One region of the Paenibacillus sp. 01T442 genome, then DNA from elsewhere that is predicted to be linked to it. Evidence: a T-box and tRNA genes for the amino acid it is inferred to sense, from the RefSeq annotation. Region 1 holds a T-box; the other holds one or more tRNA genes.
What was found. A T-box is a leader RNA that pairs with one kind of tRNA and senses whether it is charged. The one in region 1 lies ahead of AC1DLM_RS17505 (valine--tRNA ligase), so its partner is inferred to be a tRNA-Val.

Region 1 (19,320 bases):
TCAGATCAAGATCTACCGAAGGCAATCGCGGAATTGAAAGAGACGAAAAGCATCTTGGAATGTGTCATTGTTGCCACTTGCAATCGCACCGAAATTTATGCTGTCGTGGATCGTCCTCAGCTGTGCAGTCATTACTTGACGCATTTTCTTGAGCGTTGGTTTCATGTGACGAAGGATCAGTTCCAGAAGCATTTATATACGTATGAGAATGAGAAATCAATTGAGCATTTATTCCGTGTCACAACGGGGCTTGATTCGATGGTCATCGGGGAAACTCAGATTCTCGGTCAAGTAAGGGATGCTTTTTTAGCGTCTCAACAATTGAAAGCAACAGGTTCCTATTTCAATACGCTGTTCAAACAAGCGATAACACTTGCGAAGAAAGCACACTCAGAGACGGGCATTAGTAATAATCCAGTCTCAATTAGCTATGCTGCTGTAGAACTCGGTAAGCGAATTTTCGGAAGCTATGTGAACAAGACCATTATGATTATTGGTGCTGGCAAGATGAGTGAGCTGACGGTGAAGCATCTGTATGCAAATGGTGCGAACAAGGTTATCGTTGTGAATCGCACATTGGAAAGAGCTATGGATTTAGCAGGCAAATTTAGCGGTGTGGCTTGCACACTAGAGGAAATGCCGAAATATTTACCAGAGGTTGATATTATCATTAGCTCGACTGGAGCGCCTGGATACGTTCTGACGAAGAAGGATATTCAAACTTATGTGCAAAAAAGAAAATCACGTCCGCTGTTCATGATGGATATCGCGGTTCCGCGGGATTTAGATCCTGAGATTAGCGGCTTGCCTAATGTGTTCCTCTACGATATTGATGATTTGGAGCATATTGTGGATAAGCATTTGCAGGAGAGAAAGAAAGAAGCGGCTAAGATTGAGATCATGATTACGACCGAAATCTCTGCTTTTGACCAATGGACGAAGACACTTGGCGTCAGCCCTCTGATTAGTGCTTTGCAAACGAAAGCGAATCAGATTCACGAAGAAACCATGGAGAACATGCTGAATAAGTTGACTGATTTGGATGAGCGTGAAATTAAGGTGATTCGCAAATTAACGAAGAGTATTGTGAATCAAGTGTTGCGTGATCCGATCCTACGGATCAAAGAAATGGCGGGAGAGCGCCATGGCGATGATGCTCTCGAAATTTTCACCAAGCTTTTCGCATTAGAAGATACGCTTAAACAACAAGAACAGGCAGATCAAATAGCACAAGAGCTAGAGTCAGGTTTTAACAAAGTGGAAAGTAAACAAACGCCCAATGAGAAGCTGTCCGTTCGTAGTTTGCAAAACGCGGATATTCTAGCCCCATCTTGATTAAAAGGCGCTAACCGCCTAGGAGAGGTGCCATGGTTACACGTAGCTGGTTGTTTGATGCGATGATTTATATGTATGCCCTGAGCCTACTGTTTTACTTTTCGGATTTCGCCAATGCGAGCCGAAGCGCGAAACGGATGGGGACGGGGCTGCTTTTGTTTGTATGGGTTTTGCAAACCGCTTACTTGGCTATCAGTCTATATGGTCATTTGACGGAATGGGCTTTCGTTCGATCTGACGTACTCTTTATGTTTTCGTGGCTGATTGTAACGATTTCATTGATTATCAACCGTTTTTTCCGAATTGAATTGTTCGTTTTTTTTGTAAATGTACTTGGCTTTGCAATTCTTGCACTGAATATATTTGGAAATCCGCATGTCGTGCCGATCAAATCCGATTGGGACATCAATGATGAGCTATTATTCATTCATATTTCGTTAGCGATTGGCAGCTATGCCGCTTTTTCAATTGCCGCAATTTTTTCAGGGATGTACATATTTTTACATGCAAGGTTGAAAAGCAAAAATTTCTCTCAGGCTGTCATGAGACTGCCATCTCTTGAGAAAATTGAGCATTATACCTATTTGTCGGTCATTATCGGGGGGCCGTTGCTTCTAATGGCTTTAAGTCTTGGTGTGGTGTGGGTTGTGCTTGAAGGAAATCGCAATCTTCTCTATGATCCCAAAGTAATCAATTCATTCTTCGTATTGGCAGCCTATGCTTTTTACTTATTTCAACATAAATCCATGCAGATTTCGGGGAATAAGCTAGCTGTTTGGAACTTGGCAGCTTTCTGTATCGTCGTGTTGAATTTCGTTGTTTCGAACCTTGTATCGGATTTTCATGGGTGGATATGGAGCTAAATGGTTGGCAGCATCCTTTTCCCATAATGATGAATTTAGCAAGACGCCGGTGCTTGATTGTTGGCGGGGGTCCGATAGCAGAACGGAAATTGCGATCATTGCTTGCAGCTGGAGCCGAGGTGACGCTTGTCAGTCTAGCGTTTACGGCTGGAATTCTAGAAATGGAGCATCGATCTGATGTGATCATGAAGAGACAGCCCTATGATGCAGCGATATGGTCAGCCCATGGCGAGGCGCGATTCGCATTAGTCATTGCGGCGACGAACGATTCACAAGTCAATAGACAGATCGCCCAGGATGCGAATGCGCATGATTTACTTGTCAATATTGTAGATAAACCTGAACTAAGCTCGTTTATCCTGCCTTCCGTTGTTCGTCGTGGCAAGTTGGTCATTACGGTCTCCACAGGTGGAGCTAGTCCATCAGCAGCGCGTAAAATTGCCAAAGAGATCGACAAAACCTATGGCGATGAGTATGAGATCTATTTGGATTTTCTCAGTGAAACTCGCTTATTCATCCAAGAACGCGTGAAGGATAAAAAAGCAAGGCAGGGCCTATTTAAAGACATGCTGGCATGGGACCTCATGCCTTTGATCCGTGAAGGAAAGTTTGAAGACTGGAAAGAGAAGTTCAACTTAGCCTTACATGGCGAAGCTTGGATGCAATCGCAAGAGCAGGTAGAGATGGAACTGCCTTCTTGGTCTTTCAACGATGAGATTAGGCAACACGTATAGGAGGCGGAGACGAAATGAAAACGATAATAGTAGGAACAAGACAAAGTGCGTTGGCACTGACGCAAACGGGACAAGCCGTGGAACTGTTGAAACAGCTTGCGAAAGAGCATGGTATCGAATGTCAATTTGAAATTAAAAAAATTGTAACGAAGGGCGATCGGATTCTGGACGTCACGTTATCCAAAGTTGGAGGCAAGGGACTGTTCGTGAAGGAAATCGAACAAGCGCTGACGGACGGGGAGATTGATATCGCCGTTCATAGCATGAAGGATATGCCTTTCGAGCTGCCCGAAGGTCTCGTTGTAGGCGCGATTCCTAAGCGTGAAGACCCGCGCGATGCGCTGATCACGCGTGGTGGCCGATCATTGGACGAGCTGCCGCAGGGCGCGCTTGTCGGCACAAGCTCGCTGCGCCGGGCTAGCCAGCTGCAGCATCACCGCCCGGACCTCCGGATCGAGTCGATCCGGGGCAATATTGATTCGAGGCTGCGCAAGCTCGAAGAAGAGAACTTCGATGCGATTATGCTTGCCGCCGCGGGTCTTCACCGGATCGGCTGGCAAGATCGCATCAGTAGCTACTTGCCGCCGGAGCTATGCCTCCCTGCCGTAGGGCAGGGAGCGCTGTGCATCGAGTGCCGCGGCAACGACGCTTTCGTGCTGGACTTGCTGGGCAAGTTCCAGCATGAGCCAACGGCGCTCGCGGTGCGAGCGGAGCGTGCTTTCCTCGGCAGACTCAACGGAGGCTGCCAGGTGCCGCTCGGCGCATACGCGAGCGTCGAGAACAGCAGCGGAGACGTTCCGCTGCTGACCTTGACCGGCATGGTCGGGACGCCGGACGGCGTGACCATGCTGAAGGAAACGGCTTCCGGGAATGATCCGGAAGCGTTGGGTGCCTTAGTCGCAGAGCAGCTCATCGCACAAGGAGCCGAGAAGATTTTAGCTGAGGTCAGGGAGTGATGACTGTGAACAAAGGAAGAGTTTTTCTTGTTGGAGCGGGTCCTGGAGATCCTAAGCTCATCTCGGTTCGCGGGATGGAAGCGATCCAAAGAGCTGATGTCATCGTATATGATCGACTGGCGAATCCACGCTTATTGAAGCATCGTAGACCAGAAGCAGAACTCATCTTTGTTGGCAAGCTGCCGGATAAACATATATTAAAGCAAGAAGAAATTAATCAGTTGCTTGTGGATTTGGCTTTACAAGGGCATGTGGTAACACGCTTAAAAGGTGGAGATCCGAGTGTATTCGGTCGCGTTGGTGAAGAAGCCGAGCTGCTGGTGGATAACGGGATAACGTATGACATTATCCCAGGAATCACCTCTTCGATTGCTGTTCCAGCTTATGCGGGTATTCCTGTCACACATCGCGATTTCACGTCGTCCGTTGCGATTGTAACGGGCCATGAGTATCCGAATAAAACGTATTCCAGCTTAAACTGGGAGCATCTGGCCAAAGCGATTGGCACGATGGTGTTCCTGATGGGCGTTGCCAATTTAGAGCAAATATGCCGTGAGTTAATTCGTTGTGGGAAGCCGTCAGAAATGCCTGTTGCCTTAGTGCGATGGGGAACTTGGGCGGATCAAGCGACGATTACAGGTACACTTGCAGATATCACAGAAAAAGTAAGAGAAGCGAACTTCAAATCTCCAGCCGTCATTATCGTAGGTGAGGTAGTTAAGCTTCGTGAGAAGCTGGCTTGGATGGAGAAGAAGCCGCTGTTTGGCAAGCGAGTACTTGTCACGAGAGCTCGGAGTCAAGCGAGTGAACTTGTGGATCTGATCGATGATTTGGGTGGAGAACCCGTCGAATTCCCTGTCATTCGTTTACAGCCGCCAAGTAGTCAAGAAGCTAGGCAAGCATTGGATAATGCATTAGAGAGACTACAGGAGTTTGACTGGATTGTGCTAACGAGTGCAAATGGTGTTGAGTTCTTCTTCCGCAGATTGCGTGAGTTAGGCATTGATGTTCGCAGAATGGGGAACGCACGGATTGCTGCAGTAGGTCCTAAGACCGCTGAGGCGCTCGCTGAGCGTGGTATCATTGCAGACGTCCTACCAGCTAAGTATCATGGGGAAGGTATCCTAGATGCCATTCAAGGGGATTTGAACGCAGGTCAGAAAGTATTGCTGCCGACAGCAGACTTAGCACGTGATTATTTACCGTCTAAATTGAAGGAGCTCGGCCTTGAAGTTACCGAAGTGGATGTGTACGAGAATGTACTGACCACCGATGACGGAGAAGAGATTATACATCTTTTGCAAAATCAAAGCATTCATATCATCACTTTTACAAGCTCATCGACCGTTACGAATTTACTCGAAGCGCTAAAGCAACTCGGTATGGAAGATCCGATATCGCTGTTGCAAGGCGTAGAGATTGCAGTTATTGGTCCCAAAACAGCAGAAACTGTCTTACAAACAGGACTGTCGATTACTTATACGGCTGAAGAAGCAACAGTGGCTTCTTTGGTACAAAGCATGATTCAAGGAGGCGGAAATCCATCATGAGTTTTCCAATCGTTCGTAACCGCCGCTTACGCGGAAATGCAGCCATTCGTAATCTTGTACGTGAGAATCAAGTGACAGTGAACGATGTCGTTCAACCGATCTTTGTTACGCATGGTACAAATGTAAAGTCAGAAATTGCCTCGATGCCTGGTGTGTATCATTTCTCACTCGATCGTGTGAAAGAGGAAATCGATGAAATTACGCAATTGGGCATCCAAGCGATTCTCTTGTTCGGTGTACCTGATTATAAAGATGCAACCGGAACATCCGCATTTATGGATGACGGTATCGTACAGCAAGCAACGCGCTTTATTAAAGAGCTCAACCCTAACTTACTGATTATCGCAGATACGTGCTTATGCCAATTTACCGATACAGGTCATTGCGGCGTTATTCATCACCATCCGATTACAGGGCAAGCAGATGTCGCGAATGATCCTTCTCTCGAGCTACTCGTTCGTACAGCTGTATCGCAAGCCAAAGCAGGTGCTGATATTATTGCCCCTTCCAATATGATGGATGGTTATGTGCAAGCCATTCGCGCTGGACTTGATGAAGCTGGTTATGAGAACACACCGATCATGGCGTACTCCGTTAAATATGCTTCGGCCTACTACGGTCCGTTTCGTGATGCTGCGCATTCCACACCGCAATTCGGTGATCGGAAAACGTATCAAATGGATCCGGCTAACGGTCGTGAAGCCCTTCGTGAAGCGTCAAGCGACGTCATCGAGGGAGCAGATTTCTTAATGGTGAAGCCAGCACTCGCTTACATGGACATTATCCGCATGCTGAAGGATAACTTCGACTTGCCCGTTGTCGCTTATAATGTGAGTGCAGAGTACGCCATGGTGAAAGCTGCTGCTCAGCAAGGTTGGGTGAATGAAGAAGCGATTGTGATGGAAACGATGATGGGCTTCAAACGTGCAGGAGCAGATATTATCTTGACATATTTCGCCAAAGATATTGCTCGCTACTTGCAAAAGTAAGGAGATCATGAACCATTTGTCCTCTGTGATGTATAACGGAGTTCGGTGGTTCTTTTTGTCATACTTTTGTCGCAATAGATAAGCTTACGTTGGTTGTGAGAGGGGTATAATTAGGGCATAATGGATGAGAATAGATGGAAACAAGAGGAAGGTGCCTCATGAGTTATAACGATAATTTTATTAAAGCATGCCGGAAAGAAAAAGTTGATACACTGCCTGTGTGGTATATGCGTCAAGCCGGTCGCTACGACCCGGACTACCGTAAGATTAAGGAAAAGTACTCCTTGCTTGAAATTTGTCAGCAACCAGAGTTAGCTGCTGAAGTAACGATGATGCCGATCAAAAAGCTTGGCGTAGATGCCGCGATTTTGTACTCGGATATTATGAACCCAGTGGCTTCGTTGGGTGTTGATTTTGATATTGTGAAAGATATCGGTCCCGTGATACATACGCCGGTTCGTACGGCACAAGATGTTGAACGACTTCGTCCAATTGATGTGGAGAAGGACTTGTCCCACATTCTTCAAACGATTCGTATTTTAGATAAAGAGTTAGAGGTTCCGTTGATTTCGTTTGCGGGTGCGCCATTTACGATCGCCAGCTATTTGATTGAGGGCAGACCCTCCAAGAGCTATATCCGTACGAAGCAAATGATGTATTCTGAACCAGCAGTCTGGTTCGCCTTGATGGATAAGCTTGGGGATATGGTTATCACGTATCTTCGCGCGCATATCGCCAATGGGGCAAAAGCTGTTCAAGTATTCGATAGCTGGGTGGGGGCTCTCTCTCCAGCCGATTTCGACGTCTATGTACGTCCTACGATGATGCGGATTTTCAAAGAGCTATCGGACTTGAAAGAACCGAAAATTTATTTCCCTGGCGTTAGCTCAGGTGAATTGCTGCCATATCTGACAACGATTCAAGCTGATGTGATTGGTTTGGATTGGCGTGTACCGATTAATGTTGGGCGTGAACGACTACAGAATCGATACGCGGTGCAAGGGAACTTAGATCCGTATATTCTAACAGCGCCGATGAGTGTGATTGAAGCGCAAGCGAAAGCCATTATGGATGAAGGGATGAAGCAGCCAGGTTTTATTTTCAACCTAGGACATGGCTTATTCCCAGAAGCATCGCTTGAGAAATTGAAGGAATTAACGACGTTTGTTCATACGTATTCGCATTCCGTTTTAACTCAGCAAGCTGGAAAGAGTGGTGTTTAACATGACCAAAACGCGCATTGGCGTCTTAGTGATGTCGTACGGTACGCCGGAAAGTTTAGATCAAGTTGAAGCGTACTATACGCATATCCGTCGTGGTCATCCGCCGACCCCTGAGCAATTGCATGAATTAACGACGCGTTATGAGGCTATTGTCGGTGGCTTCTTCCCGCTGCGTGAAAATACGAATAAACAAGTAATGGGACTCGAAGCTACGCTTCGTCAAGAGCATCCTGAGCTTGAATTTGTCTGCTATCAAGGCCTAAAGCACGCTCAGCCGTATGTAGAAGATGGTGTAGAGCAAATGGTTAAAGACGGCATCACAGAGGCTGTAGGGGTCGTTCTAGCGCCTCACTACTCGACGATGAGTGTCGGTGGCTATGTGAAGAGAGCGAAGGATAGGGCAGAAGCGCTAGGACTTAACATAACTTTCGTTCTGGATTATCACCTCCATGGGAAGCTGCTTGATGCTTTGCAAACACGTGTAGAGAAAGCTTTGGGGAAATTTGCTGAAGCGGATCGGGATAACGTGAGAGTCATCTTTACAGCACATAGCTTGCCTGAGAAAATTCTGGAAATGAAGGATCCGTATCCGGATCAATTGTTGGCTACCTCCAAAGCGCTTGCTGAGCGGGTTGGTCTTACGAATTGGCAGTTTGGTTGGCAAAGTGCTGGTCAGACTGCCATGCCTTGGTTAGGTCCAGACATTATGGATGTCATGCGTACGATTAAGCAAGAAGAAGGCGTGGATAAGATACTCCTCTGTCCAATCGGTTTCGTTTCTGATCATTTAGAAGTTCTTTATGATATTGATATCGAAGCACAAGGGTTGGCGAAAGAGCTAGGCATTCACTTGGAACGTACAGAGTCGCTCAACACGGATCCGCTATATATGGAAACCTTAAGTGATGTTGTTTACAAGAAATGGCAAGAGGCAGCGAGTTCGAAATGAGTAATAAAGTGCCTCATTATATGATTATAGGCGGCGGGATCACGGGGCTGAGCGCTGCTTTTTATTTGAAAAAACAGTTAGAGACCGACGGGGGAGATTCCCCCTTTCGCATTTCTGTCGTCGAGAAATCACCATCATTTGGCGGGAAAATTCATACGATTGAGCGTGACGGCTTTGTGATTGAAAAGGGGCCTGATTCCTTCCTAGCTCGTAAACGTCCCATAATTGATTTAGCTTATGATTTAGGAATGGAAAACGAGCTGACAGGTACGAATCCGAAAGCTAAGAAAACGTACATTGTTCGTGGGAGAAAGCTGCATCGCATGCCTCCTGGCTTGGTTCTCGGAATTCCGACTCAAATGACACCTTTTATGAAGACAGGCCTTATTTCACCACTCGGCAAGCTTCGCGCTGCGATGGACTTGATCAAGCCGAAGCGGGATGTCACCGCAGATGAGTCGCTTGGACATTTTCTAGAGCGTCGACTTGGTAAGGAAGTACTTGAGCGCATTGTTGAGCCGCTGCTAGCAGGGATTTACGCCGGGGATACGTATAAGCTGAGCTTGAAGTCCACCTTCCCGCAGTTTCGAGCTATGGAGCAGAAGAACCGCAGTTTAATTCTCGGGATGATGGCGAGCCGCAAAAATGTGTCCGAGGAAAGCGCGCATTTGCCTGCGGCTGTTCGCAATTCAGTCTTTGTAACGTTTAAGCGAGGGCTGCAATCGCTAGTTAATGGTTTAGTAGACGCGTTATCTACTGTGGATTTACGTGCTGGAGTTGGTGTTGAGTCCGTGCGTCGTGTAGAGGATGGACAAACAGAAGTTGTCTTTGAGGACGGTCAGCGTGAAATCGTTGACGGTGTCATTGTGACGACGCCAACGTATCAAGCGGCGAGGCTGCTTTCGGAGCTGCCAGCTGCAAGCAAGCTAGCAAAGATTGCTTATATATCGGTAGCCAATGTGATTATGGCGTTCGATCGTAAAGATATTCCTTTTGAACTGGATGCCTCCGGTTTCCTTGTTCCTAAGCATGAGGGCTATACCATTACAGCGTGTACGTTAACCTCAGCGAAGTGGCTGCATGCGGCACCAGAAGGCAAGGTGCTGCTTCGTTGTTATATTGGTCGTTCTGGTGAGCAGGAATGGCCAGCATGGTCTGATGAGCAATTAATTAGTAAAGCACGACAGGATATAGGTGATCTGCTGGGGATTACAGCTGAACCTGGTTTTGTTGAAGTGACGAGGTTGATGCATTCCATGCCGCAATACCCTGTTGGCCATTTAGAGGAGATCGCGGATTTCAAAAAAGAGCTGACTGCGGCCATGCCGCGCGTACTGGTCACGGGGGCAGGGTTTCACGGCGTCGGACTGCCCGATTGTATCCGGCAAGGGAAAGAAGCTGCCAATCAACTTGCCAGTCTTGTTCTAAGACAATAGCATTAACGGAGCTTGGTCAACTCCAAAGTGAATTCACTTGCAGAGATGGTCAGGATTTTCTTCTCTTCGAGATCACGAATGACCTGCATAAGCGTAGCTTTCTGAACACCAGCCAGCTGAGAAATTTCATCAAAGTTAAGAACAAGCTTAATGACGATTGTGGTGCCTTTACGCAGTCCATGCGAGTTCGCCATTTTGATCAAACTTTTGATGACTCGTGTTCTTGCATCTACGAACGTTAAATCATAAACTTGTTGATTCGTATCGCGTAGACGGTTACTGAGTTCTTGCATGATGCCTAAGCTAATGTCAAAATGATTACGAAGCAGATCAAGGAAGCTTTGCCCGGTTATCGTTAGGAGTGTGGATTCTTCTAAGGTTTGAGCTGAAGCAGAACGTGGTTTGCCATCTATGAGAGAAAGCTCACCGAAGCTTTCGCTGCTTTTGCAGATAGACAGTATTTTTTCCTCTCCTGACTGGCTTGTTGTGTAGATTTTAACGGAACCGCTTAGTACCATATAGAAGACAGAGCCGATTTCTTTTTCTTGAAATAAAATCGTGCCTGGTTTATAAGTACGTCTTGTACAAATTTCAATAAGGGCGTCTAATTGATGCTCGCCCAGTTGGGCAAATAAAGGAACTTTCTTGATAAGCTCTAGCATAGGTTGTACCGCCTTTATAGGTAGTTAATGGTAGGATATGACCTCATTTTATCACAAGATCACGTCATTGGGGGCTAAATTATGGTAAATTCGAGCAGAATCGACAAACTGTCAGCGGCTGCTTTCCAAGAATCAAGAAAGCTGATTCCTGGCGGAGTGAACAGTCCAGTTCGTGCTTTTAAATCGGTGGGCTTAACACCGTTATTCATGGAGAGTGGATCCGGCTCGCGAGTGACGGATATTGATGGGAATACGTTTATTGATTATGTTGGTTCATGGGGACCACTTATCGTGGGACATGCACATCCGAAGGTATTGGAAGCGATTCAGGCTACAGCTATAAAAGGTACAAGCTTTGGTGCTCCAACGTTGCTTGAAACGGAGATGGCGAAGCTTGTTATTGAACGCGTACCGTCCATTGATATGGTTCGCATGGTCAATTCGGGGACGGAAGCTACCATGAGTGCGTTGCGCCTAGCTCGTGGATTTACGAAGCGCGACAAGATCGTGAAATTCGAAGGAAGCTATCATGGACATGCGGATGCTTTGTTGATCAAGGCTGGGTCTGGGGTTGCTACACTTGGATTACCAGATAGTCCTGGAGTACCTAGCAGCGTCGCGCCTAACACAATTACTGTGCCTTATAATGATTTGGATTCCGTAAAGCTTGTTTTTGAAAAGTTCGGAGAAGAAATTGCCGCGCTTATCGTAGAACCCATTGCAGGGAATATGGGGGTTGTTCCTCCAGCAGCTGGCTTCCTGCAAGGTCTTCGTGACATTACTAAGCAGTATGGCTCCTTGTTGATTTTTGATGAGGTTATGACCGGTTTCCGCGTGCATAAGAACTGTGCACAAGGTTTATACGGTGTAACACCTGATTTAACTTGTTTAGGTAAAGTTATTGGCGGCGGGCTTCCTGTAGGTGCTTATGGCGGCCGCTTAGACATCATGGAGCAGATTGCTCCTGCGGGTCCGATTTACCAAGCAGGTACGTTATCAGGCAACCCACTTGCCATGGCAGCTGGTTTTGCAACGTTGTCCTTACTAGGCGAGCCGAATGTTTATGAGGAGCTGGAACGCAAGTCAGCTAGACTAGAAGCAGGCTTTGCTGCGAATGCGGCTGAATTCGGCATTGCCAGCACGATCAATCGTGTAGGCTCCATGGTTTGCCCGTTTTTCACGGAGATAGCAGTCACCAACTACGACACAGCCAAAACATCCGACCTTGGCAGATTTAATGCCTACTTCGGTAACTTGCTGGATTTAGGTGTTTCCGTTGCACCTTCGCAGTTTGAGGGTATGTTTGTGTCTACGGTGCATTCTGATTCGGATATTGAAACGACGATCGAGGCTCATCGCGAAGCCTTGAAACGATTATAATGAAAAGGGCAGCCCTCCGTAGAATGTTCTACGTGAGGGCTGTCCCTTTGTTTGAGGACGTGTGCTCCAGGCGAATAGATGGATTTTGTACAGTTAAATTCTTGAATTTTCCGAGCAAACTTAGTTTAGATGGATAAACTACAGTTAATTTTATCCATTTTTCCCGAACGGAACAAAAGAGGCCGTTTTACCTACATGTTTTACAGTTAAATCCAAATTTCAAGGAAATATCTCGAAAATAGCTGTATATTTTAGAGTTAGCACAATTGTGCGCCTCGGTATGGATGCGGGGATAAGAGTCGCGGAAATGGGAGCTTACATGGGACTCAGAAAAAGGGGACAAGGACAAGAAGACGGACACGCCGCGGCTCGGACGATGTTGGTGACGTTGGGTGCCGCGATCGAATGCACCCGCAAAAAAACCAGTTAGCATCCGCAAAATCGGATGCTAACTGGTTTTTTAACCACGATAGAACGTATTAGTTAGGTTTAATTGTTGGAGATGTTGATATTGATGTTGAAGCGTTCGGTGAAGTTTCCGCTCCATTCGTTGCTGGCTTCGGAGTAGCACTCGGTGTGGGAGATGGTGTTGTTGAGGTTGTCGTCGTTGGCTTCGTACTACCCGTGTTACCACCTGTATTATTCCCACTACTTGGCGTTGGCGTAGCTGTAGGAGTTGGTGAAGGATTGCCTGTATTTGTTGGTATAGGACTAGTTGTATTCGTTGGTGTTCCAGTTGACGGCTTTTCCGTTGAGCTCGGCTTTGTTGAGTCGGTACTTGAAGGTGAAGATGTAACGCCAGCTTTGCCTGATTCAGCCGTGTTTTCTGGTTTAGCAGATGGTGTTGGTGTTGCTTTCGGCGTTGGTGTAGGTAATTTACCTTGCGCCTTCAGTTCTGCTTGTTCTTTCAAGAATTCAGGGTGAGTTGAAGCACCGCCTGCATCAATCGTCGTTAAGCCAGCCCAAATGTTCTTCACTTCGACTTTCTCAGGATGATCGAATACTAAGAAAGCTGAAGGTAAGCGACGTTCGCCATAACGGCTGGATGGTTTGGTAATGAGTGCATTATTATAAACCATTTCAGAAGATGCTCCGCCATCAAGGAATCCAGCGTTGATGACATCGTCTTCTAAGAAAAGATCCTGAACTTCTTTCAGTGTAGCACCAACACTTGACGTTTGACGGCCGTCAATGACGATAAAGATAACCGTACCGTCTGCTTTTTGTCCAACAGCTGTACGCGGCGCACGTCCCCATCCGCCATCACCGCTTGTAATTAGCGGTTTACCGTTCGCGATAACTCGCGGATAGAAGGAAACGGCTTCAGAGACGCCGAGTTTCAGTAATTCGTTAATTGTATATTTACCGATAATGAGTGTGCCTTCATTCGTGAAACCGACAATTTGTTGCGGGTTGCTTCCTTCTTGGTCGGTATAAAGAATTTCACCACCGGACATAATAGCACCGATTGGGGCAAATCCGTTTCCAAGACCGTCAGGATCATTGAAGCCACCGCCATTGACACCGGCAACAGCACCCGTACGTTGAACCATGGCTGTAATTCGTTCACCTTCACCTTGTTTGGAAGGAACGACAACACGGATTGAACGTGGATCATATACATACATTCGCTTACCCTTCCAAAGGGTGCCTGAAATATCTTCTACTTTGACGAGACTCTCAATTGGGCGGTTTGTATTAAACTGAACAGCCTCAATATCTTGTTTCTCGATGGAGTTAACTTCCGTTAAATTCTGCATCTCAAGCACCATTTGATCACGACGCTGCGCGCCTACGAAGATCCAAGCCCAGTCGCGGTGCTGTGTTGTTATGACGGTTTTGGCCAAATACTCACGAATGAATGTCCCTGGCGGGGTTAGAAATAGAAAGCTAGAACTTAGAAATGCACATACTGCTATAACGAGTAAAGTCCGCTTCAACCAACTATAATTCCGAAAATGATTTGCAATTGAACTACCCAAGGTAAACCTCTCCTGCTCTATTAATAAATTGATAGAAAATGTCGAAAAAAAAACAATACAAAATAATAGTATCATATTTTTGCATGCAAATGGTAATGGTAATTGTTAAAATAAAGTGTACTTAATCCCTCTTTCTTAAGGAGCTCGTTCTATTTATGAAACGTTATTACTTTTTTGATTTCCCAATCGACCTTATGGCGATTGTTTTTGTATTTCTACTCATTCTGCTAGCAATCTTTCTATCATTTCGTAAAGGCATGAAATCATGATTACTTGGTCGCGCAATGGAGAATGGTTGGAGTTACCGCTTCCGAATGAGCAATGGAAACCGCTCAAACCGGGCGCTGTTGAAGAATTAGCGGCGTATCTCCCGGTACCTCGCAAATATTTCCTGCGATTAGCTTCCCAGGGGCTTATTCGCATAGACAATAATACGATTCGACTTAAGGTTTTTCCACAGGAAAAGGCGGCGTTTAAACCGGAATCTTACCCATTAGACGTTTTATTTGAAGATGAGTTCACTCTTGTTGTGAATAAACCAGCTGGAAAGTCTGTCCATCCAGCTGAAGCCGGACAAGGAGGAACACTTGCCAATGCGGTAGCTCATTATTATGAAGCGACAGGGCAAGCATGCGGCGTTCGGCATATTCATCGTCTAGATCAAGATACGACGGGCGTTGTACTTTATGCCAAAAATGAATGGGCACATGTCCTGTTAGATGAAGCCATGCGAGAAAAACAAATCGATAGACGTTATATTGCGCTAGCTCATGGGATTTTCAAAGAAAAGGAAGGATGGATTGATGAACCGATCGGCAAGGATCGTCATCAGCCAGGGAAGCGAAGAGTGGCTCCCAATGGGGATCAGGCACTTACACATTACCGTGTCGTTCAACAAATGAAAGCTGGTGCACTCGTTGAAGTGGAGTTGGAAACCGGCAGAACACATCAAATTCGAGTCCATCTCAGCCATTTAGGACATCCACTTATCGGAGATATCTTATATGGAGGTTCTTCACGATCGTTTCATCGACAAGCCCTTCACGGCGAAAGGCTGATATTCAAGCATCCGATTACGCAAAATGAGGTCGTTGTGCACGCACCTTATCCACTAGATTTCAAGACTTTGCTGGATCAAATGTCTTTAAGTTAAAAATATAGTCATGCCTGGCCTCATCCACCCATATACTTTTAGAGACAATCAAGTATATCACCCAACAATTCGGAGCCGCTTTATGTTTCGAATTAACGGAAGGGAGGATTCATTCGGTGTCTGAACAACAACCAGGGTTACGCTTTGATATTTATGAACGTGTGCATTTGCAGGAGAATTTGGCGGCTATACAAGAATTGAATGAGGTAGAATTGCTTCCGCATATTCAAGTAATAACGCTGGATGATCAAGCGATCTTAAAGGGGAATCTACTACTTACAGGCAACTACTTCAGTGAAGAGGGCGGCAGTCCTCGCACACTTGAGCATTTGATTCCTGTCGAAATTACGCTGCCCTTGAATCGTATTCATCGTGTAGAAGATATTCAGGTGGAGATCGAGAATTTTGATATCGACCTTTTATCGACACGAAGTCTTAATGTAACTGGTGTACTATCTTTGCAAGGTGTAGAAATGGTATCTGTGCCGCAAGAAAGCTGGCGAGAGGAAGAAGAGGTTACGTTTGTCCATCAAATTGAGTACCCACGCTCTGAGCCCGTCATGCCTTACGTATCAGAACCTGTACCTACACCAGCACCGTATGTTCAAGAACCACAGGTCCAACCAGTTCCAGAAGTTCAACAAGTGATTGAACCACCACCAGAACCTGTTCTTCCTACACCTATACCTACGCCAACCCCAACGTTGATAGCAGCTGCACCAGAACCAACTGTCGTTGCGGCTCAGCCGGAATCCTTTTCGGGGGACGACACGATTGGTGTGGAATTTGAACAAATCGAGCTGAAAGTGACCCCGCATGCGGATAGTACCGTCGTTACAGAGGAAAAAAAGGAACTGAAAGTTGCCTTTGGCAAGAAGGCAACGGACGCCGTGGAGGTTAACCCATATGGCATCAAATCGCTATTATCTAAGGCAGGCACGTATCTTTCCGACAAGCGGCTTGCGGAAGCTGAGGCGCAAGCGGCTCTTGAGGCGGAATCGCGGATAGATGCGGTAGAGTGGCGGCGATTATTCCTTCAGAGCAGATCGGAGTCACAAGAGTTCAGGAAGCTCAAACTATGTATCGTTCAGAAGGACGACACCTTAGAATCCATCGCGAAGCGCTATCAACTGACCACGCGTGAGCTTCAATTGATGAATCGACTAGGTGATCAGGATATTGTTGTGGGGCAAGTTATTTATTTACCCAAATAAATAATGTTACATAGGCAAGAGCTTCTGGCTGCTGATAGCGGCTGGGGGCTCTTTATGTTTATCCTAGTATAAATTCCAACTTTCCGCCCAATACTAGAAAATAATCCTTATAATAGGCGTCGAAATTATTGACTATATGTCGATAATTCGATATCATATAGTGTAACTCATTTTCAAACCAACATATGGAATTGCAAAGATAGGGAGTAGTAGTCGGAACGCCCTTCAGAGAGTGGAACTGCAGCGCTGAGAGGTTCCTCAGGATACATCCGATCGAAGTCGCCCTGGAGCAGTAAATGTGAGTGCAATCGCCGAGTTTCATTTCTCGCCTGCATTAGCATTTTCCGGTCGCAGCCGTTATCTGTTTAAGTGTCATGTTATTTGCTATTGGGGCAAGTCGCATGAAATGAAGGTGGTACCACGGAAGCTATACCTTTCGTCCTTTTTGGGGCGAAAGGTTTTTTTGTGTTTATAACAACTAGCCAGATATGGAGGTACTTTTATGACCGAAACGAAATTACAAACGGAAATGCCTACCACGTACGACCCGAAAGAAGCGGAGCGTAAATGGTACGACTACTGGATCAAAAATGAATTCTTCAAAGCAGGCAACCGTCCAGATGCGGAAACCTACACGATTGTGATACCGCCTCCGAATGTAACGGGTATGCTGCACATCGGGCATGCACTTGATTTCACACTGCAAGATATTCTTATTCGTACGAAGCGGATGCAGGGCTTTGACACATTGTGGCTGCCTGGTTCTGACCATGCTGGTATTGCAACACAAACGCGTGTAGAGCAGAAGCTTCGCGAACAAGGACAAACACGTTATGATCTCGGGCGGGAGAAATTCTTGGAGAAAGTCTGGGAGTGGAAAGAATTATACGCGGATACGATTCGTGAGCAATGGGCCAAAATGGGCTTCTCTCTCGATTATTCACGTGAACGCTTCACTTTGGATGAAGGACTTTCGCAAGCAGTTCGTGAAGTTTTCGTAAGCTTGTTTGAAAAAGGTCTCATTTATCGCGGCAACTATATTATTAACTGGGATCCAGCGGCACGCACAGCGCTTTCGGATATTGAAGTGGAATACAAAGAAGTACAAGGTGCCCTGTACCATTTGAAATATGAAACAACAGACGGATCAGGTTCGATCGTTGTTGCAACAACGCGTCCTGAGACGATGCTGGGAGACACAGCGGTTGCTGTTCATCCGAAGGATGAGCGCTATAAGCACCTCATTGGGAAGTCTTTGCTGCTGCCGATTGTAAACCGTGAAATTCCGATTATTGCAGACGATTATGTTGAAAAAGAATTCGGAAGCGGCGCGGTAAAAATTACGCCTGCGCATGATCCGAACGATTTCGAAGTAGGAAAGCGTCACAATTTGCCGCAAATTCTGGTTATGGACGAAACGGGAACGATGAACGCGAATGCCGGCCCATACCAGGGGCAAGACCGTTTTGAGTGCCGTAAGCAAATCGTTGCTGATTTGAAAGAGCAAGGTGTTCTGATCAAAATTGAAGAGCACGTTCATCAAGTTGGACATAGTGAGCGCAGTGGTGCCGTAATTGAGCCTTACTTGTCTACCCAATGGTTCGTGAAAATGCAGCCGCTCGCGGATCAAGCGATTGAAGCGCAAAAATCAGGCAAGGGTGTTAATTTTGTACCCGATCGCTTCGAGAAAACGTATTTGAACTGGATTGAAAATGTGCGTGACTGGTGTATTTCCCGTCAACTTTGGTGGGGTCACCGGATTCCTGCTTGGCACTGTGCGGATTGCGGTCAAATCACGGTAGCTCGTGAGGATGCTACTGCTTGCTCCCATTGTCAAAGTACGAATCTTAACCAAGATAACGATGTACTGGATACATGGTTCAGCTCGGCGCTATGGCCTTTCTCCACTTTAGGGTGGCCGAATGATTCCGAGGATATGAAGCGTTTCTATCCGACGAGTGTCCTAGTTACTGGTTACGATATCATTTACTTCTGGGTCGCGCGGATGATTTTCCAAGGACTCGAATTTACGGATCAAATTCCATTTAAAGATGTGCTTATGCATGGCCTTGTTCGTGATTCCGAAGGACGTAAAATGTCCAAATCACTCGGAAACGGTGTTGATCCGTTGGAAGTGATCGAGAAATACGGCGCAGATGCCATGCGCTATATGATTTCTACGAGCAGCACGCCGGGTCAAGATTTGCGCTTCCGTTGGGAGCGGGTTGAGCAAGCTCGTAATTTTGCCAATAAGATTTGGAACGCATCCCGTTTTGCTTTGATGAATTTGGAAGGCGTAAACGCAGCAGATATTGATTTGACAGGCCCATTAGGGACAGCAGATCGTTGGATTTTGCATCGTTTGAATGAAACCGTTCGTGATGTGACTCGTCTAATTGATAGCTATGAGTTCGGCGAAACCGGCCGTCTACTCTATAACTTCATCTKGGATGATCTCTGTGACTGGTACATTGAGTTCAGTAAACTGAGCTTATATGGGACGGATGCGGCGGCGAAAAAGCAGACTCAATCGGTTCTAGCTTATGTATTAGATCAAACGCAACGTTTGATTCACCCGTTCATGCCATTTATTTCTGAGGAAATTTGGCAGCACTTGCCGCATGTTGGGGACACGATTACACTCGCGGCTTGGCCGACTGAGAATGCCGCTTTCGAAGCGCCGGATGCGATTCGGGAGATGGAGCTTTTGATGGAAGCGATTCGTTCCGTTCGTAATATCCGTGCGGAAGTGAATGTGCCGATGAGTAAGAAAGTCGAGCTCTTGATCAAACCAGCTAGTGCGGAGACACAGGACATTCTCAGCAAAAATGAAGAATACCTGAAACGCTTCTGTAACACGTCCCTGCTTGAAATTGACCTTACAATGACAGCGC
Region 2 (8,355 bases), on a different contig from region 1:
CATCTGTAGAACCTGTTTTTGCAACTCTTTCGTGTATGGCCATAATTCCGCCTGCCGCTGCAGCTCATTCTTTCCTGTTACGAGCCCTTCACCAATGACTTCATACTCCTTCGTTAGAAGCATATGCTTTGCCCAATTCAATTCAGATACGGCATCGACATAAATGGCTTCCGCTTGTTTCAACAATTCCGGTACAAGTTGTAGCTCTAAAATAACATCCGACCGATTCATTCGGATTCCTCCTATGAGTTTTCATAGAAACTCAGCATAGTAAAACATTAAATATTGTTGCTTAGCCTCATTTATATTCATAGCAAAATAAAACATGCATACAAGCTGAAACCCTCTAAAATAGCGGGTTTTCTCCTTGTATTCGACTTATTTTGCATGACAATTCCGCTATAGAATGACAAAACTATTAAGACTACATTAAATCTGATAGATTCGCTCTCAACCTACTTGTATAACCTATTAGAAGTGCTACAATGTTACTATACGTATCAGAGGAGGTGACAAAAATGAGCCAAGAAGAAGAAGTAGTACAACAAAATGAGCAAGAAGAAAACTCTGCTGAATCCACTGAAGAAGTGGTAAGTCAAGAGGCTGAAGAAGTAATCGCTGAAGCGATTGAAGAAGCAGCTGCTGCAGAGGAAGAAGCAGAACAATCCGAAGAATAATGTAACCGTTATCATACATGATCAAATATCCCCCTCAACTTCACAGTTGGGGGTTTATTGATTTTACATACTAAAATTTTTTTTAATTTCAGCGAATAAATATTCTGAACATTCAAATAATACTGGTGTACCAATAAAAAGGAGATGATTTTGAATGGCTAACAGATCAAACACTTTAGTCGTACAAGAAGCAAAGGCAGCACTTGATCAAATGAAGTATGAAGTCGCTCAGGAAATTGGTGTCCCTCTCTCCCCATCTGGTTACAACGGTAATTTGGCAACACGTGATGCTGGCTCAATCGGTGGCAACATCACAAAAAGATTAGTGCAAATGGCTGAACAATCTTTAGGCGGCTACAAACGCTAATCCTTTGATGTAGGAGCAAGCTCAAAAAAGACTGAATCACTCGATCCTCCTTAGAGTGACTTCAGTCTTTTTTCTATTTCCTTCAAATTCCTCTGATTTCCCTTGAATTTCCTCACCAGTTTAAGCTAACATCTATAATTAATCCTCTGGTTTTAGTATGATTACCTTGCTTGGATACCCGAAAAAGGAGTGTTGAAACCATGACCACGCAATACGAAATTTTCCGCGATCCTTTCCGCATGTTAATTCTTCTGGCCACATTAGTGAGCGAAAAGCAAAACGAACCAGCCCTGCAATTTGACAAAGTACCTTTTTTCGAAAATGATACCTTTCTTATTCAGCATGACAAGTTTGTGTATAAGAAAAATCTTACAGAAATTACTTGGTTTCAATTTTTGGGAAGAGACATCGCTTGCAGTAAAGACCTCACACGTGAAGAGTATAACAAAATGTTCGTTGATTGCCTTGCGTCCTTATACCACATCACATAAAAAAAAGAAGGAGCTGATCACTTGGATCTGCTCCTTCGATTATTTCCATTACTTCTTCTTCACTTCTTCTACGAAAACGTCACTTGCGTCGCGCGTGCTTCCGAGCTCAAGAATCGTATATTTCTTCTCGCCGATCATGATCACATCTTCCACTTCAGGTAGTGGGTCGCCAAGGTACACCGTACCTAAATACACATTACTACTCTTTAAACGTAAATTCCAACGATGTTGTTGTTTCGTCATAGCTAATCCTCCCAAACTCTAATGTTCTCAAGTTACCATAAATTCACGCAAGATGAAAGCTATACTAGGAAACATCGCTGAATTATGGTACATTAATTTCACTTCCATGACCAGATCGGAGCCATTCTCCTTCATTCCGCGGTCCAAAAAGAGACGAAAGCCTTATTCCATCCTGCATAAGCTGATTTTTTTCTGGCGGAAGTAACGCAGCCCAACAATTGACAATCTCTCGTTTTTTTGGTATATTGATACCTGTATCTATAAACGACTTGTTAGCTCAGCTGGGAGAGCACTATCTTGACAGGGTAGGGGTCAGTGGTTCGAGCCCACTACAGGTCATACCGTGAAAGCCTTGATAATCAAGGCTTTTTTCATTTATTTCCAACGCTATTTTCTTCAGTTTTGTACCTTAAATGAGCTACTGGTCATATTCTGGTCATATAGTGATTCATTATAAGGTTAACGGGATTTCATCTATAGGAAATTACCTAATCGTGCTTCCCATTAGCAACATAAAAAAAGCTGACCAGTGTGCGGTCAGCTTTTACTATATTCTACATCCTAGGCAGAAGCGAATTTATTAATGTCAGCAAATATTCTAACACGGTCGTATAGTCCGCTCCGCTTGATACTGCCTCCKCCATAGACAAGCAAAATGTTCTTGCCGTACGACTCAACCTGTTCGCTAAGCCGGTCAACCATTCCTTGACCAAAAAAAATGCGAGTTGGATTTTCAAATTCAAAATTGTTCATAGTTATATCTCCCAAAGTAGTCAATCAAAATCCAAGCAGGATAGCCCTAGCCGGAGCGGCCTCAATTCCCTTCAATTTCAGAGGAGCAAGGATGAAAAAATAGTAGCCTGCGACAACCTCTTTCAATCGCATTTTCCAGAATATGTAACGGCGCATCCAAATGAGCTCCAGTATGGTTATCGATAATAATTCTTGTTTCATAAATGGAACCCGTCTGATAGTCCTGAATGTTGCGAAGCTCCGGACGCTTTTCCGATTCATTGTTAAACACCTGCATATCCGGCTGAATGGTATCTGCTTCAGAAAAAATCATGAAAGCAAAAATTGTCGAAGCAGAAAAATGTAAAAAGAGCCTCCGAATATCATTTTTAAATACATATAATAAGAATAGTGCAGGTCGAATACAATCATTCGACCTACACTCTTTGCAGTTGAGTATAACAATTCTATTTTTTCAGACGAATCACGTTCCATGAAACTTTAGGCAGCTCAGCTGTCAACAGCCCATTGTCTAATTGCACTGTTCTGTTATTATGCGGAACTACTTGATCAGGTTTATCTTGTGAATTCACAGCTTTCAAATCTTCATTTTCCAAAACGATATGTTCGATCGCTTTATAGCCTGCAAATTCTCTAATTTCACATTCCAAAACAAGCGTGCGCTTCTCGTCACGATTAACAGCAAAGATCGTAAGCTCTTCCAGTTCCTCATTGTATACTGCTGCAGATTCAAGATAAGGCACATCCGTGAAATCTTTACTGTCATATACCGGGGACCAGACCAGTGGAAGTAGAGCCGTTCCTCTTCCATATAGCGATGCATGCATAAATGGATAAAAGATAGTCTGGCACCAGCTCGGACCGCCTGTCGTTGTCATTATAGGTGCGATCACATTAACAAGCTGAGCCAAACAAGCCATTTTTACGCGGTCTGCATGCTTCAGCAAAGTGATCAACATACACCCTACGACCAGAGCATCTTCGAAATTATACGTGTCTTCTAGTTGCGCGGGAGCAATTTGCCAAGGAGACATTTTTTTGTCGCTTTCCAAGGAGTGATACCATACGTTCCACTCGTCAAAAGAAAGATGAATTTTCTTTTTGCTGCCTTTTTTGGTTTGTACGTAATCTGCAGTGGCGATAACTGATCGGATGAATTGATCCATATCCATCGTGCGGGCAAGGTAATTGGAAATATCGTTTTGCGGATTGCCATAGTAGGTATGGAGTGAAATATAGTCTACGTGTTCGTAGGTATGCTCAAGCACTGTTGCTTCCCATTGTCCAAAAGTCGGCATTGCGCGYAAAGAACTGCCACATGCGATTAATTCAATAGAAGGGTCCACCCACTTCATCACCTTTGCTGTTTCGCATGCTATTCTTCCATACTCGTCAGCCGTCTTTTGGCCGATTTGCCAAGGGCCGTCCATTTCGTTTCCGAGACACCACATTTTAATATTGTGCGGATCTTTGTATCCGTGTGATTTTCTCAAATCGCTCCAATAGGTCCCACCCGGATGATTACAGTACTCGATCAAATTACGTGCTTCATCTACACCGCGTGTCKCTAAATTTACAGCCATCATAACATCTGCATTAACTTCTCTGGCCCATTGTACAAATTCATTCGTTCCAAAACTGTTTGTTTCTATGGTCTTCCAGGCAAGCTCCAGTCTTCTTGGTCTCTGCTCTACCGGCCCTACTCCGTCTTCCCAATTATAGCCAGAAACAAAGTTGCCTCCGGGATAGCGAATGACAGGAACTTTCAACTGCTTTACAAGCTTCATCACATCTTGACGGAAGCCTTTCTCATCAGCAGTTTCATGTCCAGGCTCATATATGCCTCCATAAACAGCTCGTCCAAGCTGTTCAATAAAAGAGCCATAAATCCGATTGTCAATATCTCCAATCTTGAAATCCTTATCTATCTTCATTTTGGCTTTTAATTGCTCCGTCACAATTCCACAACCTTTTCCAACATATTGAGGTAAATGTTACAGCTGGTTCCGTATTCTTCTAGCCGCAGACTCCATACAACTGTCGTTGACTTTCATATTTCGAATGGCATCTTCCGGTTGAAAACGCAGAGGACGTTCTCCATGAATGCTGGAGGCGAAATCATCAATTTGCAGCGCATATTGATTTAGTCTCGCAGTCGTCTCTATTCTGGTTGTACCGTTAATCGGCCGTGCTGTCTGCCTCACACAAATAAGTGAATGGCACTTCTATCCGCCCCTTCGCTCCATAAATTTCTAAAGTGTTTCGAAAGGACTACCACATGCCGCATTCAAAAGTAAGAGCTAATCCATCTGCAAACTCGATCAGACCTGAAGCCATCATATCCACATAATCATGAGCAGGGGATAAAAGAGCTGCTTATGGTTCCTTGTTCAAAATCAGCCTTGCAGCGCTGATTGGATAGCAACCTGCATCATACAGCGATCCTCCTCCCATCTCCCACTTAAAGCGTACGTTAGATGCGTTGTCCGCATCGTTAAAGGTAAACGTACCGTGGAGACCGCGAAGGTCGCCAATATTTCACCTTTTGCATTTTGTAAGTCATTTGAATCCAAGGCAAGATTATTCTCCTTTGCTTTTTGTAGCTGAATCTTAAGTTCTTTAAGCTTAGTTAAGGTATTCTTCTTTACCACCTCTTCTGCAGTATCTTCGTCAATCTTAATTTTCCAGAAATCTGTTTGGGTATTTATGTCGGTAATATCTTTTCGGAAAGTAACTTGTCTTTTTGAGTCTTAAAAAAAAACCATAAACTCTGCTTTCGTTATCCCTTCTCCATCGACAATAGCCAAATAGGAATCCGATGAAGCCTTTGATATTTTATAATAAAAAAAGGTACTGTCATAGCTACAATGACGCTCGCAACCAAGATTGCAAAACCTACTCTTTTCTTCAAGACAGTTCACCTCTTTTTCTATGACAGGATCAGGAATTTACAATAGGCCTGCGGTAAAAAGTAAGCTAGATAACACCATAATAGTCAGCATCAAGTAAATAACGACTTTAAACCATCGTTTTTTGGAAAGCACCACGATTCACTTCTTTTTCCACTGCTCTCGTAAAATAAATTTGGAGGAAGGCGCCGTGCGATGGCCGCCTTCCTCCAAACCAATTACTTATTTACTGCGAAATAATATTATGTGCTACAGCAGCAAGATCGATAATATCAATGACACCATCATTATTGATATCCGCACTTGCCAACCAGTTCGCATCAGTTGCGATTTCACCATAGTGACTTGCAACAATGGCGAGGTCTACGATGCTGAATTTATTGTCGCCGTTCAGATCGCCTGGAAGCGCTACGTGAATCGAAGCAAGGAATGTCTGAATTGCCGTATTCAGATCAATTGCCGCTTGACTTACTTGAGCCGGTGTGGCTGTAGCGTTATTGACTACAGCTTGCGCCGTCGCGATCGCCGTTTGTAAAGCCGCTTTCGATCCGGCTGGATATTGACCCGGATAGCTTCCTTCCACAGCCGTGTCGTACTTGGCTTGTGCAGATGCGATCAGCGTCGTCAAAGTCGATTTATCAACGACTGTAATTTGAGCGCTGCTGGTTGCGCCTTGCACTTGTTTCTCTACGCCATGGCTGTCGGAGACAACCACGCCCGACAAGGAGACTGTGCTGCTCGTAGACTGCGCAGTGGGATTTGCCAAGAAACTCAGCTTCAAGATCGCTCCACTATTGCTGCTGTTAATGGCATGAGTTGCCCCTTTACTCGCCGAGAGGATACGGATGTGCCCCGGTGTTCCAGTTTGGCTCACAAAAATGCCATCGATCAGCGAAGTAACCGCACTTAGTTGTAATTGTGTCGGATCATAATTAACGATCAAATCTTCGGCATAAATGCCACCAACTAAGATCGGATCCGGGTTGCTTAATCCATAGGTCATATCAAACGATTGGCCTGGATAAACGACTTGATGAGTATCATCAGGTCCAATTAAGTTGGATGTGATGACATCCAATAGATTTACAATAATATTGGCCACGGCTTTGATCGAAGTACCGTCAACCGTACCATTTACACTAATTGTTCCCGCACTTGCATAGCTTGCTGGATCAATCGCATCCCATGTGACTTGGAGAGATGCTGTTGTCGAGTCATTATAAGTTACGGTTACAGATGACGGTAATACCGGGGCAGTTCCCGCTGTTGTTGATACACTTACAGGGCTAATGCTTGTAATAAACGGTTGAACGGCTATAACGGATACGTTCGCTACTGCTTTCACCGTCGTGCCTGCAACCGTACCATTTACACTAAATGTTCCAACAGCAGCATATTTCGCAGGATCAATCTCATCCCATGTAACATTCAACGATGCAATCGTCGAGTCATTATATGTTGCTGTTACGACGGATGGAAGTACTGGAGCTGTGCCCGGATTAGTCGTTACGTTAACTGGCGCAATGCTAGCAACTGCTCTAGCTGTTACCGTTAAAGTCAATTTGGCTGCTATTGTGGTCCCGGCAACGGCCCCATCAATTGTAACCGTTCCTGGAGTCGCATACTGTGCCGGAGTTATATTCCATACGACGTCCACCGAAGCATTCGAACCGTTATCGTAGACCACATTCACTTTTGGCGGCAATACAGGCGCTACCCCAGCGATTGTTGAAGCAATTGCATTTGTAATCGATGTAATAGGCCCTGGGATAACTGTAACATTGACTTTGGCTAATACTGAGGTACCAGGTACCGTACCCCGAATAGTGAATGTTCCGGCTTGGTTTAACAAATTAGGATCATAGGTTTCCCAAGTCACTGGCACGTTGATATTATCAATCGAGCCGTCGTTATAATAAGCTTCGATTACCGATGGCAGGATAGGTGTTTGACCAACTAAAGTAGTGACATTTTCATCTGGTATGCTATTAATCGTCACTTCATTCGTTACCCTCACGAATACAGTTGCTTCAGCTTCGATATTCGTTCCGTCAACAACACCTTTTACTGTAAAGCTGCCAGGTGTCACCACTTGCGCAGGTGTCACTTGATCCCATATTACACTTGCAGTCACCGTTGAACCATCCTCGAAATTCTTGGTTACTTTAGGCGGGAGAACTGGCAGAACATCGTGCAGTGTGCTTACCTTCACCGGTTTTACGCTAATTGTCGGCGTAGCGTAAACCTTCCATTGCAAGATTCCAGTCCATTGTGTGCCTCTGGTTATAGTCATCCGTAATTTAGTCGTCGTGATTGGTGAGAATGTTGTTGTATTATACTTATTGAGCGCTACCCCGTTACCGACGGCCTTCGGAACATCCACATAAGCGGTGCCGTTCCAATACTCAAGCTTACTTGCCGTAGGCGCCAAGATTCCGCCGTTATCCGTCCACCAATATACGTCGGATTTGTTAATATTCACAGGAGTTCCCCAAGTGTACTCCACCCATTGCGTCTTGGGGGAACTATTCCAGTTACCATATGCCCCGCTGCCCTTACTTGTTGAACTGGCAGGATCACTGCGACCATCGTTAATGGCATTCAGATTTTCAAAAGATGATACAAAGGAAGTGCTAGGTGTTGCTTGTAAAGCTAAGTTAACAGAGTTAGGAAGAGCGTCTACAGTAACTGTGACATCAACAGATGTGGTCAATTCACCATCCGTGACATTGATAGTCAGCACGTAGTTTCCTGGTCTGTTAAATGAAGCTAACGTATTACCGGATGCATCTTTCGTAAAAGATACCTGGCCGCCCGCGACTCCGCTTTTCATCACCCAACTACTTTCAATCGTGGCGGAAGGTAATCCATCGTCCGTAATATTCGTAATCAGCTTCGCCTTTAAAGGAATTTTC

Region 2: it encodes a tRNA-Val, which carries the amino acid that the T-box ahead of AC1DLM_RS17505 (valine--tRNA ligase) is inferred to sense. The anticodon was not compared.

The regions. Positions count from the first base shown of each region.
Region 1 is NZ_JBFTPF010000020.1:24,339-43,658, forward strand. It holds gene hemA (glutamyl-tRNA reductase) at 1-1,335, shown strand, start outside; gene AC1DLM_RS17440 (cytochrome C assembly family protein) at 1,368-2,198, shown strand; gene AC1DLM_RS17445 (precorrin-2 dehydrogenase/sirohydrochlorin ferrochelatase family protein) at 2,228-2,932, shown strand; gene hemC (hydroxymethylbilane synthase) at 2,947-3,888, shown strand; gene cobA (uroporphyrinogen-III C-methyltransferase) at 3,888-5,438, shown strand; gene hemB (porphobilinogen synthase) at 5,435-6,427, shown strand; gene hemE (uroporphyrinogen decarboxylase) at 6,586-7,650, shown strand; gene hemH (ferrochelatase) at 7,652-8,599, shown strand; gene hemG (protoporphyrinogen oxidase) at 8,596-10,035, shown strand; gene AC1DLM_RS17480 (Crp/Fnr family transcriptional regulator) at 10,038-10,697, opposite strand; gene hemL (glutamate-1-semialdehyde 2,1-aminomutase) at 10,779-12,077, shown strand; gene AC1DLM_RS17490 (phosphodiester glycosidase family protein) at 12,557-14,059, opposite strand; gene AC1DLM_RS17495 (RluA family pseudouridine synthase) at 14,325-15,212, shown strand; gene AC1DLM_RS17500 (LysM peptidoglycan-binding domain-containing protein) at 15,329-16,426, shown strand; T-box leader at 16,614-16,873, shown strand; gene AC1DLM_RS17505 (valine--tRNA ligase) at 16,929-19,320, shown strand, end outside.
Region 2 is NZ_JBFTPF010000042.1:665-9,019, reverse strand. It holds gene AC1DLM_RS24115 (hypothetical protein) at 1-231, opposite strand, end outside; gene AC1DLM_RS24110 (hypothetical protein) at 519-677, shown strand; gene AC1DLM_RS24105 (alpha/beta-type small acid-soluble spore protein) at 832-1,044, shown strand; gene AC1DLM_RS24100 (hypothetical protein) at 1,245-1,535, shown strand; gene AC1DLM_RS24095 (hypothetical protein) at 1,584-1,778, opposite strand; tRNA gene AC1DLM_RS24090 (tRNA-Val) at 2,045-2,117, shown strand; partial or broken gene AC1DLM_RS24085 (NADH-dependent alcohol dehydrogenase) at 2,379-2,531, opposite strand; gene AC1DLM_RS24080 (hypothetical protein) at 2,556-2,732, opposite strand; gene arfA (arabinosylfuranosidase ArfA) at 2,978-4,465, opposite strand; gene AC1DLM_RS24070 (Gfo/Idh/MocA family protein) at 4,908-5,066, opposite strand; gene prli42 (stressosome-associated protein Prli42) at 5,480-5,575, opposite strand; gene AC1DLM_RS24060 (Ig-like domain-containing protein) at 5,667-8,355, opposite strand, start outside.